One region of the Frigoribacterium sp. ME-P-080 genome, then DNA from elsewhere that is predicted to be linked to it. Evidence: predicted binding sites of a transcription regulator. Region 1 holds the regulator's gene; the other holds the start of a gene.
What was found. Region 1 encodes LexA, which represses DNA repair genes until DNA is damaged. Its sites were predicted from a motif close to TCGAACANNTGTTCGA; they were not measured.

Region 1 (6,069 bases):
CGGACTCGAGCTGGCTCATGACGGCTGCGAACGCACCGACGCCGGGGACGAAGAGGCCGTCGGCCGCCTGCACCCGGGCGCGATCGGACGTCAGCTCGACGTCGGCACCCGCCAACTCGAGGGCCTTGACGGCCGAGTGGACGTTGCCGCTGCCGTAGTCGAGGACGACGACGGAGGGACGCGCGCCGGTCACAGGGCGCCCTTCGTCGACGGGATGCCACTGACGCGCGGGTCGGGCTGGACCGCCTGGCGGAGCGCCCGGGCGAACGCCTTGAACTCGGCCTCGGCGATGTGGTGCGGATCACGCCCGCCCAGCACGCGGACGTGCACGGTGATGCCGGCGTGGAAGGTGATCGCCTCGAAGACGTGCCGGACCATCGAGCCGGTGAAGTGCCCGCCGATGAGGTGGTACTCGAACCCCTCCGGCTCGCCCGTGTGCACGAGGTACGGGCGCCCCGACACGTCGACGACCGCCTGCACGAGGGCCTCGTCGAGCGGGACCAGCGCGTCACCGTAGCGAGAGATGCCCGACTTGTCGCCGAGCGCCTGCTTCAGCGCGGTGCCGAACGTGATGCCGATGTCTTCGACGGTGTGGTGGACGTCGATGTGCGTGTCGCCCTTCGCGGTGACCTCGAGGTCGATCAGGGAGTGCTTCGACAACGCCGTCAGGAGGTGGTCGAAGAACGGCACCGACGAGTCGATCGTCGATCGGCCCGAACCGTCGAGGTCGAGGGCGAGGGCGATGCTGGACTCGCTCGTCTCGCGCGAGAGGGAAGCGGTACGGGCGGCGCGGGTCGTCTCGGTCACGAAGAGAGCCTAATGTCGCGGAGCGCCTCGAGGAACGCGGTGGTCTCGGCCTCGGTGCCCGCGCTGACCCTCAGGTGGTTCGGGATGCCCAGGTTGCGGACGATGACGCCCCGCTCGAGCAGGCGCTCGAAGACGTCGGTCGGGTCGTCGACCCCGCCGAAGAGGACGAAGTTCGACCAGGTGGGCCATGGCTCGTACCCGAGCTCGGTCAGCTCGTGCACGATGCGATCACGCTGGGCCTTGATGTCGTCGACCATGGCGAGCATCTCGCTCGCGTGCGAGAGCGCTGCGACGGCCGCCGCCTGCGTCAGGGACGAGAGGTGGTACGGGAGGCGCACGAGACGCAGTGCGTCGGCCACGGCCGGGTGCGCGGCCAGGTAGCCGACCCGGGCACCGGCGAACGCGAACGCCTTGCTCATCGTGCGGGACACGACCAGTCGTTCGCGGCCGGCCAGGAGGGTCAGTGCCGTCGGCTGGTCGGCCGGCATGAACTCGGCATAGGCCTCGTCGACGAAGACGATGCCGTCCGTCGCGTCGTAGGCAGCCTCGATCGTGGCGAGATCGAGAGGGGTGCCCGTGGGGTTGTTCGGTCCGCAGAAGAAGACGATGTCGGGACGGGTGCGCTCGATCTCGGAGACCGCGGTCTCGGGCGAGATGCGGAACCCCTCGTCACGACGACCCTCGATCCACCGGCTGCCGGTGCCCGTGGCGATGATCGAGTGCATCGAATACGTGGGGGGGAACCCCAGGACGGATCGGCCCGGGCCTCCGAAGGCCTGGAGGAGCTGCTGAATGACCTCGTTGGAGCCGTTCGCCGCCCAGATGTTGTCGCGGGTCAGGTCGTGACCGAGGTAAGCCGCCAGCGAGTCGCGCAGCGTCGTGAACTCACGATCGGGGTACCTGTTGACGTCGAGGACCGCCCGGGCCACCGACTCGACGATGTCGCGAGCGACGTCCTCGGGGATGGGATGCGTGTTCTCGTTGACGTTGAGAGCGACCGGGACCTTCTTCTGGGGAGCGCCGTAGGGCGCCAGCCCCCGGAGGTCGTCACGGATGGGCAGGTCGTCGAGACTGAAGGACACCCCACCATCGTACGGGCGGGCCGACGGTGTGTCGGGTCGGTCGCCACCGAACGAACACGATGTCAGTGGGCCGGACCACCCACCTCGTCGGCGGCGGCAGTTCAGCGAGCGTACTGAGCGGGGACGGCGAGGCTCTGCCCGGCGGAGACCTCGGCGCTCGGCAGGTTGTTGAGCGAGACAAGGTCGGCGATGACGTCGCGAGGATCGGCGTCGGGGTCGATCTCCGAGGCGACCTGCCAGAGCGTCTCGCCACCGTCGACGGTCACGTGCTGGAAGTCCGCGCGACCCGTCGTGTCGGACGCGACGGCGCCGCCACCGTTGAGGACGAGCGCACCCGCCACGACGACGAGCGGGACCGCGACGAGCGCGGCGACGACCGCGCGGCCCCGCCGGGTGATGCGCAGACGCGTGCGCACGACTCGGGTCGAGTCGACGGGGGACACAACTGCTGATGCTGAGGTGACGCTCATGAGGTGGTCCTTTCACCGTGGAAGACAGGGGACGAGTTCGTGCCCGGCACTCGGCCGGGAATGCCAGGCACGAAGACGTGTTCCGAACATACATTCGATTGCCGAGGCTTTCAACCCCCGCGACAGGTATCACCGGACGGAATCGCTGTGGATCGGGAGGCGATAACGCGACACACTCGAACATGTGTTTTGTCGACACCGCCCGATCGGATACGGTTTCGATCGGTGGTAAGAGTCAAACAGGGACCACCGACATCGACGGCAGGAGACCCATGAGCGACCCGAAGCGCACCCCGCAGGCGGCCACCGACGCCCCCCGTCAGCTCGATCCGGGTGTCCTCCCCCGCAAGGAGTTGACGGCGAAGCAGGAGTCGATCCTCGCCGCGATCACCGAGAGCATCGGACACCGCGGGTATCCCCCGAGCATGCGCGAGATCGGCGACGCCGTCGGCCTCAAGTCCCTGTCGAGCGTCACGCACCAGCTGAACCAGCTCGAACTCGCCGGCAAGATCCGCCGCGACCCGAACCGACCCCGAGCCCTCGAGGTCCTCGTGGACGCGACGGCGCCGGCGGCGGCCCCGGCCACCGTCTTCACGACGAGTGACGACGGCGACACGGCTCACGTCCCCATGGTCGGACGGATCGCCGCCGGCATCCCCATCACGGCCGAGCAGCAGATCGAGGACGTGATGCCCCTGCCGCGTCAACTCGTCGGCAAGGGCGAACTGTTCATGTTGCGGGTGGTCGGCGACTCGATGATCGACGCGGCGATCTGCGACGGGGACTGGGTCGTCGTGAGGCAGCAGCAGGACGCCGAGAACGGCGACATCGTCGCGGCCATGCTCGACGACGAAGCGACCGTCAAGGTGTTCCGCCAGAGAGACGGCCACACCTGGCTGCTTCCCCGGAACAGCGCGTTCGAACCCATCGTCGGCGACCATGCGCAGATCGTCGGCAAGGTCGTCGCCGTGTTGCGCTCCGTCTGATCCTCTCTCGGCGGTGGCGACCCGCCCCGCGCACGACGAAGCGCCGACCACCACAGGTGGTCGGCGCTTCGTCGTTCGAGGACGTGGGGCTCGGCGTCAGCGCCCCACGCCCACGGGAGCCACGTAGGGCGTGAGCCCGGCGACGTCACTCGGGTAGACACGGGCGTGGACCCGGGTGCCCTCTTCTTCGTAGTCCGTGCTGACGATGCGGCCCGAGTCGTGGAGGTGGGAGACGACGTCGCCGCGGTCGTACGGCACCAACAGGTCGAGCTCGATCTCGGGTTCGGGCAGGACGGCTGCGATGCGGGCCAGCAGCTCGTCGATGCCCTCACCCGTCCGTGCCGAGACGAAGACCGCCGTCGGCTCGAGCCCGAGCAGGACGAGACGCTGGTCGTCGTCGACGAGGTCGCTCTTGTTGTAGACGACGATCTCGGCGATGTCGCGACCGTCGACCTCGGCGATGACGTCTCGGACGGTGGCGAGCTGGGCGGCGGGGTCGGGGTGCGACCCGTCGACGACGTGCACGATGACGTCGGACGCCTCGACCTCCTCGAGCGTCGATCGGAATGCCTCGACCAGCTGGTGAGGGAGGTTCCGGACGAATCCGACGGTGTCGGCGTACGTGAAGGGACGACCGTCGGCCGTCACGCTCTTGCGGACCGTCGCGTCCAGGGTCGCGAACAGCGCGTTCTCGACGAGGACGCCCGCGCTCGTCAACCGGTTCAGGAGGCTGGACTTCCCGGCGTTCGTGTATCCGGCGATGGCGACGGTGGGCACCTCGTTGCGGTCACGGTTGGCCCGCTTGGCGTCGCGGGCAGGCTTCATCTCTTTGATCTGCTTGCGGAGCCGGGCCATGCGGGTGTGGATGCGGCGCCGGTCGAGCTCGATCTTGGTCTCACCGGGCCCGCGGCTGCCCATTCCGGCACCCGCGCCTCCGACTTGTCCACCGGCCTGGCGGGACATCGACTCGCCCCAACCGCGGAGACGGGGCAGGAGGTACTCGAGCTGGGCCAGTTCGACCTGCGCCTTGCCCTCCCGGCTCTTGGCGTGCTGGCTGAAGATGTCGAGGATGACCGCCGTACGGTCGATCACCTTGACCTTGACCACGTCCTCGAGGGCGCGTCGCTGGCTGGGGGCCAGTTCGGTGTCGGCGATGACGGTGTCGGCGCCGAGGGCCGCGACCGTTCCCCGCAGTTCTTCGGCCTTGCCCTTGCCCAGGTAGGTGCTCGGGTCCGGGTTCGGCCGTCGCTGCAGCAGTCCGTCGAGCACGACCGCCCCCGCCGTCTCGGCCAGGGCAGCGAGTTCACGGAGGGAGTTCTCGGCGTCCGCCATCGACCCCTGCGAGTAGACGCCGATCAGGACGACGTTCTCGAGGCGCAACTGCCGGTACTCGACCTCGGTGACGTCCTGCAGTTCGGTCGACAGGCCCGCTACGCGGCGGAGGGCCTGGCGGTCGTCGCGCTCGGACTGATCGCCGTCGGAGTCGCCGTCGTGGTGCAACGAGCGGGTCTGGATGGCCTGAGCCGGCGAGAACACGGTGTAGCCGGATGCCCTCTGGGCCGCACGATCGAGCACGCGCGCGACGACGTCGTCGGGCTGGTCGTTCCGCTCCGGATCGAGCGGGGTCGTGGTGTGGTCTGTCATCGGGGTGATACTAACCCTTTCGGTGTGCGGAGAGCAGGGAGCGAGGCCCTGCCGGATGTTCGGTAGGTTGGCGACCATGGCCAGCGAGCACTACTTCTCCCCCCAGCCCGGCAGCGAGGCCAAGCCCCGGACGATCGAGGTCGTCCTCGCAGGACGGGAGCTGACCCTGACCACGGCTGCCGGCGTCTTCAGCCCCGGCCGCGTCGACCCGGGCACCTCGGTCCTGCTGGCGGGCACGCCGACGCCGCCGAGGGCGGGCCATCTGTTGGACGTCGGGTGCGGGTGGGGCCCCATCACACTGAGCCTCGCGTTGTCGTCACCCGACGCGACGGTCTGGGCCGTCGACGTGAACGAGAGAGTGCTCGACCTCGTGCGCGAGAACGCGCGGTCGGTCGGCCTCGAGAACGTCAACGCCGTGACCCCCGACGGTGTTCCCGGCGATCTCCGCTTCGCGACGATCTGGTCGAATCCGCCGATCCGGGTCGGCAAGGCCGAACTGCACTCCCTGCTCGAACGGTGGCTCCCCCGCCTCGACGCGGGGTCGGACGCGTGGCTCGTCGTGCAGAAGAACCTGGGGGCCGACTCCCTGCAGCGCTGGATGAACGAGACCATGACCGGCGTCGTGGACGTGACCCGCGCCTCCACCAGCAAGGGATACCGGATCTTGCGTGCCGAGCGACTCACCGACGCCGACTGATCGGTCTTCTCGCCGAGATCTGGACGCCGGCTCCCGGCGCGGCTCAGAGTTCGAGCGCGCCGGTGAAGACCAGTTCGGCCGGCCCGCTGAGCGAGACGTGCTCACCATCGGCGTGATGACTCACCGACACGCCCACGACGCCGCCGGGGACCTCGACCAACCAGGCCTCGGGTGCCGAGGCTCCTGCCCAGAACCGCGTCGCCAGGGCGGCCGCTGCCGCACCGGTGCCGCACGACAGGGTCTCGCCGCTGCCCCGCTCGTGGACACGCATGCGGATGCGACCCAGCCCGTCGACCACGAGCGGATCCGCCGGGACCACGAACTCGACGTTCGCCCCGTCGGCCGGGGCCGGGTCGACGATCGGCACGTAGGTCAGGTCGAGA
Region 2 (6,069 bases), on a different contig from region 1:
CTCCTGATCCTCCGAGCCCTCACCAACGAGGACACCGGAGGCATCGTCGCCGCGGCGACCACGAGCCTGCCCGAACGGTTCGGCGGCTCGCGCAACTGGGACTACCGCTACGTCTGGCTGCGTGACGCGTCGATGACGCTGCAGGCCCTCATCCTGCACGGATACGCCGAGGAGGCCGACCGGTGGCGCGGCTGGCTGCTGCGTGCCATCGCCGGGGACCCCGCCGACGTGCAGATCATGTACGGCCTGGCCGGCGAGCGGTACCTGCACGAGAGCGAACTCGGGCATCTGCCCGGCTACGACGGGGCCTCACCGGTGCGCATCGGGAACGCCGCGTACGAGCAGTACCAGGGCGACATCTTCGGCGAGGTGATGGTGGCCCTGCACGAAGCCCGCCTGCTCGGCGTCGAGGAGAGCGAGTACTCGTGGCCCCTGCAGCGTGCCCTCATGCAGTACGTCGAGGACAACTGGACCCGGCCCGACAACGGCATCTGGGAGATCCGCGGCGAGTTGCAGCACTTCACCCACTCGAGGGTGATGATCTGGGCCGCTCTGGACCGGGCCATCAAGGGCATCGAGCAGTTCGGCCTCGACGGCCCGGTCGACCGGTGGCGCCGGCTGCGTGACGAGGTGCGCACCGAGATCGAGACCCGCGGCTGGAACGCCGACCGCGCCTCCTTCACCCAGCACTACGGCACGACCGAGGTCGACGCGTCCCTGCTGCAGCTGCCGCAGGTCGGCTTCGTCGCCGCCGACGACGCCCGGATGCTCGGCACCGTCGCCGCCATCGAGCACGATCTGCTGCAGGACGGCCTGCTCCTGCGTTACCGCACCGAGAGCGGCATCGACGGCCTCGACGGAGCGGAGAACCCGTTCTTGACCTGCTCGTTCTGGCTGGCCGAGCAGTACGCCGCCTCGGGGCGCGTCGACGACGCCGTCGCCCTGATGGACCGGCTGGTCGGCTACTGCAACGACGTCGGGATGCTCTCGGAGGAGATCGAGGTCGCGACGGGGCGCCACGTCGGCAACACCCCGCAGGCGTTGTCGCACCTGGCGCTGGTGCGCGCGGCCGACGCGATCGGGAAGGCGCACGACCGCGGGTGACCCGACCCGCGCCTCCTCGGCTGCCGGACGCGACGACGGCCGCCCTGCTCGGGAGAGCGGGGCGGCCGTCGAGGTCTGCCGGTCAGGAGTGCGCGACCAGGATCAGGCGGGCCAGTCCGACGGACCGGTCGACCCGGCGGCGTAGGTGTCGAGGGGCACCTGGTCGGCCTTCCAGGCCTCGATCACGGGAGCGACGATCGCCCAGCAGCGCTCGGCCACGTCGCCGCGGATCGAGAGCGTCGGGTCGTCGTGGAAGATGCCGCTGAGCACCTCGCCGTAGGGCGTGAGCTCGGGCTTGCCCAGGGTGACCGACATCGTCGACTTCTCGAGGTCGAACGGGTTGCCCGAGCCGTTCGTGGTGACGCCGAGCTCCATCGTCTCGGGGCTGATCTCGATGCGGAGCGTGTCGGGCGTCGACGAGCCGTTGAGGCCCTCGGGAAGCGCGGGGACCGGCTTGAAGGTGATGAGCACCTCTTTGCGGATCTTGGTCATGCCCTTGCCCGAACGCAGGATGAACGGCACGCCCGCCCAGCGACGGGTCTTGACCTCGAACTCGACCTCGGCGAGGGTCTCGGTCTGGCGCTCGTTGTCGACGCCGTCCTCGTCGGCGTAGGCGGGGACGTCCTTGCCCTCGATCGTGCCGGCCGCGTACTGGGCGCGACGGCTCGAGGCGACCGGGTCGGCGTCCTTGACCCAGGTGGCGCGCAGGACGCGGGCGATCTCGCTGCGCAGCTCGACCGAGTCGATGCTCGACGGGGCGTCCATCGCGATGACGGCGAGCACCTGCAGCAGGTGGCTCTGGATCATGTCGATCAGTGCGCCGGCCTTGTCGTAGTACTGGGCGCGACCCTCGAGGCCGAGGACCTCGTCGTAGAAGATCTCGACCTTCTCGATGTTCTCGCTGTTCCAGACCGGCTCGAAGAGGCGGTTGGCGAAGCGCAGGCCGATCATGTTGAGGACCGTCGCGCGACCGAGGAAGTGGTCGGTGCGGTGGATGCGCTCCTCGGGGACGATCTTGAGGAGTTCGGCGTTGAGCTCGCGTGCGCTCTCTTCGTCCGAGCCGAACGGCTTCTCGAGGGCGAGGCGCAGGCCGTCGGGCAGGTCGATCTCGGCGAGCGCCTGGATCACCTTGGTGCTGATGGCGGGCGGCAGGGCGAAGTACATGACCGGCGTGCCCTCGCTGGCCTCGAACAGGGCCTTCAGGTGCTCGACCGTGGTCGGGTCGCCCTGGATGTACCGGCTCGACGCCAGCGTCTTCTTGGCGAGGTCGCTGCCGGCGTCGCCGTTGAAGGCGGTCTTCACGACGTCGTCCCACTCTTCGGGGCTGCGCTCGCTGCGGCCGGTGCCGATGAGCTGGACGTCGACGCCGCGGTCGCTCTTGAGCAGGCTCGCGAGGCCGGGGAGCAGCAGACGCTCGGTGAGGTCTCCGCTGGCTCCGAGGATGATGAGGGTGGTGGTGTCTGTCACAGTGCAGCTTTCGTGGGAGGGCGACGATCGTGTCGTCGCTGGTCGATCAGGCGGCGGGGGTTCTCGGGGCCACGGGTGTCAACGCACAGGGGGGACGGACATTCCCGTCGACCGCCCCGGCCGCGGAGGGCACGGGTCGCGTCTCGGCGCCGGTGCCCGGTCAACCGTACTGCTCCCGGAGGGCGAGCGCCGTATCGGGGTCAGCGACCGGCGTCGGCCTCGCCGTCCTGCACGGTGTCGTGCGGGGCGGTGTCGCGGGGTGCGCTGTCGTCGTCGACCGGCCCCGTGCTGTCGGTGCCGCCCACCCGGCCGCCGGTGTCGTCGTCGTCGGCCGCGCGCCCCTCCTCGGCGGCGTCGTCCTCGGGGCGGGGCGCGGTGGTGTCGTCGGGGTCGAGCGCGGCGATGATGCGTCCGAGCGAGACGGCGATCGAGACGCCGCCGCTCGTGTCCGTGGTCGGGCGGTCCCGGTGGCGGTCGACGGCGTCCCAGAGGTCGGCGACGCGTCGCCGGGCGTCGGTGAACGCGTCGACGTCGTCGGCCCCGTGGCGTCGGATGACGGTGGCGACGCCGTGCACGGCGTGGGCGACGTCGGGCGCGAGGTCGTCGGGCATGCCGATCTGCCGGCCGATCCGGCGACCGAGGATGCCCGAGACCTCGGCGACGTCCTGCAGGTGGAACGAGACGCGCTCGTACGTGGCGAGATCCGCGTACTCCTGGCCGAGGTCGCGGCGGCGGAGCAACCACCGCGGGTTCATGCGACGGGACTCGTCCGCGTACGCGACGGTCTCGCGGACGCGGCGGAGGGTGCTCGGCAGGACGCCCACGCGACGCTCCCATTCGTCGTCCTCGAGGGGCCAGGGGGTCTCGAACACGCCGGCGACCTCGTCGGCCCGGTCGGCCAGCGAGTCCTTCACCCGGAGGAGGCGCTCCTCGGCTCGCGAGGCGTAGAGCGGCGGCACGAGCACCAGGTTGACCACGACGCCGACGCCGACGCCGACGCCGATCTGCACGATGTAGCCCAGCGAGTAGGCCTCGGCGTTCGCGCCGCCGAGCAGCAGCACGAACAACCCGGCCGTGAGCACCCAGTCGCGACCGGCGCCGAGCCAGCGGATGCCCGCCACGAGCACGCCGACCCCGACGACGAGCGCCACCGCCAACACGCCGGGCCGACCGTCCTGCAGCGAGAAGACCGCCGTGGCGAGGGCGATGCCGACGACCACGCCGACCAGCACCTGGAACCCCTGTCGCAGCGAGCTCTTGATGGTCGGGTACATCGCGATCACGGCGCCGAGCGGCGCGTAGTACGGGTAGTCGGCGGCGACGCCGGGCACCTGCGGCGCGATCCAGTAGGCGAGGGCGGCGGCGAGCGCCGTCTTCACGGCGAGCAGGAGGCGCGGTTGGGCCAGCAGGACGCGGGTCCAGTGGGTCGCGGTGCGGGCGTCGCGACGCAGGGCGGACCGTCGATCGGGCGAGGTGGAGCCTCGATCGGTCGGGGTGGGGCGTCGATCGGACATGCCCCGATGATGACAGGCCGTGGGACCCGAGGGACGGGCCACGGGGTGCGACGGCCGATCGGAGCGACGTACACTGGTCGAACACCTGTTCGAACGACCCGGCCGGGGGTTCAGCAGCCCGAGGTACCGACCATGAGCTTCACCCACCTGCGCGTCGCGTCGGCGTTCAGCGCCCACCACGGCACGGCGCACCCGAAGGCGCTCGTCGACGCCGCCGTCGCGGCGGGTGCCGACGCGGCGGCGATCACCGACCGGGACGGGCTGTACGGGGCGATCCGGCACGTCGGGGCCTGCCGGACGGCGGGCGTCGACCCGATCGTCGGAGTCGAGCTGGGGTGCCGGGACGACCGCGAGGGGTTCGTGGACGGTGGTGCCGACGGCGGCGGGGCCGTCGGCGGGGTCGACCGCATCGTGGTGCTGGCGCACGGGGCGCGGGGCGGCGGGCCGGCGAAGGCGGGGTGGGCGGCGCTGTGCCGGCTGATCAGCGCGTCCCACGGTCGGGCCACCCGCCGCGCCAGCGGCAGCGCCAACAGCGTGGCGACCATCGCCCGGTCCCGGGTGAGGGGCTTCGTCCAGGGCGAGACCGAGCCGGCGGCGACCGTGCTGCTGGGGCCCGACTCCGACGTGGGCCGACTGGTCCAGGCGGGGCGTCACAGCGAGGCCGCGGCGTCGCTCGCCGACTGGGCGGCGACGCTGCCGGGCGGCGTGGTGGTCGAGGTGGTCTGCCACCTGACCGAGCCGGGCGAGAGCCGCAGCATCCGGCACGCCGCCCGCATGCTCGAGTTGGCCGACCACGTCGGGGTGCCGGCCGTGCTCACGAACGCCGTGCGGTACCTCGATCCCGACGAGGCCGTCACGGCCGACGTGCTCGACTCGGCGGGGCACCTGGCCGCCCTCGGCTCGTTCCGGCCCCAACCGAACGCCCAGGCCTACCTCAAGCGCCCCGCCGACATGCGCCGACTGGCCCGTCTGGTGAGCGACGCCTCGTCGATGCCCCGCAGCGTCGGCGACGAGATGCTCGCCGCCACCGAACGCCTGGCCGACCGGTGCCGACTCGACCCCGTCGCCGACCTCGGCTGGGGCCGCCCGAAGGTGCCGGAGCTCAGCGCGATCGGCGTCGAAGGCGACCCCGACCAGGCGCTGTTCCGGCAGGCCCAGGCCGGCGTCACCGAACGCTTCGGCGACGCCGACCGTGCCCTGCGCGACAAGGTCGAGGACCGCATGCGCTACGAACTCGGCATCATCACCGGGTTCGGCTTCGCCGGGTACTTCCTCACCGTGGCCGACGTCTCGGCGCTGATGCGCGACCTGCGGGTGCGCAACGCGGCGCGGGGATCGGGGGCCGGCAGCCTCGTCACCTACCTGCTGCGCATCTCGAACGTCGACCCGATCGAGCACGACCTGCTGTTCGAACGGTTCCTCGGCAACAAGCGCGAGACCCTGCCCGACATCGACATCGACGTCGAGGCGGCGCGGCGGCACGAGGTCTACCGGGCGATCTTCGACCGGTACGGCAGCAACCGGGTCACGCTCATGTCGATGCAGTCCACCTACCGCGGACGCGGGGCGGTGCGCGACGCCGGTCTCGCGCTGGGCCTCGACGACGAGCAGATCGACCTCGTGGCCAAGAACGTCTGGCGGTCGAACGCCCGAGACCTGCGCACGGCGATGGCCGAGAAACCCGAGCTGCGCGAGATCGCCGAGCTCGCCCGGAGCAACGACCAGATCGACCTGCTCGTCGACCTCAGCGAACGGCTCGACCGTCTGCCCCGGCACATCTCGATGCACCCGTGCGGGGTCATCCTCGGCGACTCCGACCTGCTCAGCACGACCCCCGTCCAGCCCAGCGGCATCGGCCTGCCGATGAGCCAGTTCGACAAGTACGACATGAACGACGCCGGCCTGCTCAAGCTGGACGTCCTGGGCGTCCGCATGCAGAGCTCGCTCGCCTACGCCCTCGACGAGATCGAACGCGTCAACGGCC

Region 2: a site for LexA is predicted at 4,163-4,178, ahead of QRN23_RS11255 (DNA polymerase III subunit alpha). Genes of this name have one in related genera too.

What each region holds. Positions count from the first base shown of each region.
Region 1 is NZ_JARVRR010000010.1:22,971-29,039, forward strand. Features, by position in the region: gene hisH (imidazole glycerol phosphate synthase subunit HisH) at 1-193, opposite strand, end outside; gene hisB (imidazoleglycerol-phosphate dehydratase HisB) at 190-807, opposite strand; gene QRN23_RS14280 (histidinol-phosphate transaminase) at 804-1,889, opposite strand; gene QRN23_RS14285 (LysM peptidoglycan-binding domain-containing protein) at 1,991-2,359, opposite strand; gene lexA (transcriptional repressor LexA) at 2,632-3,345, shown strand; gene hflX (GTPase HflX) at 3,442-4,989, opposite strand; gene QRN23_RS14300 (class I SAM-dependent methyltransferase) at 5,066-5,686, shown strand; gene dapF (diaminopimelate epimerase) at 5,730-6,069, opposite strand, start outside.
Region 2 is NZ_JARVRR010000004.1:572,634-578,702, forward strand. Features, by position in the region: gene QRN23_RS11240 (glycoside hydrolase family 15 protein) at 1-1,104, shown strand, start outside; gene QRN23_RS11245 (glucose-6-phosphate dehydrogenase) at 1,207-2,571, opposite strand; gene QRN23_RS11250 (FUSC family protein) at 2,772-4,085, opposite strand; gene QRN23_RS11255 (DNA polymerase III subunit alpha) at 4,218-6,069, shown strand, end outside.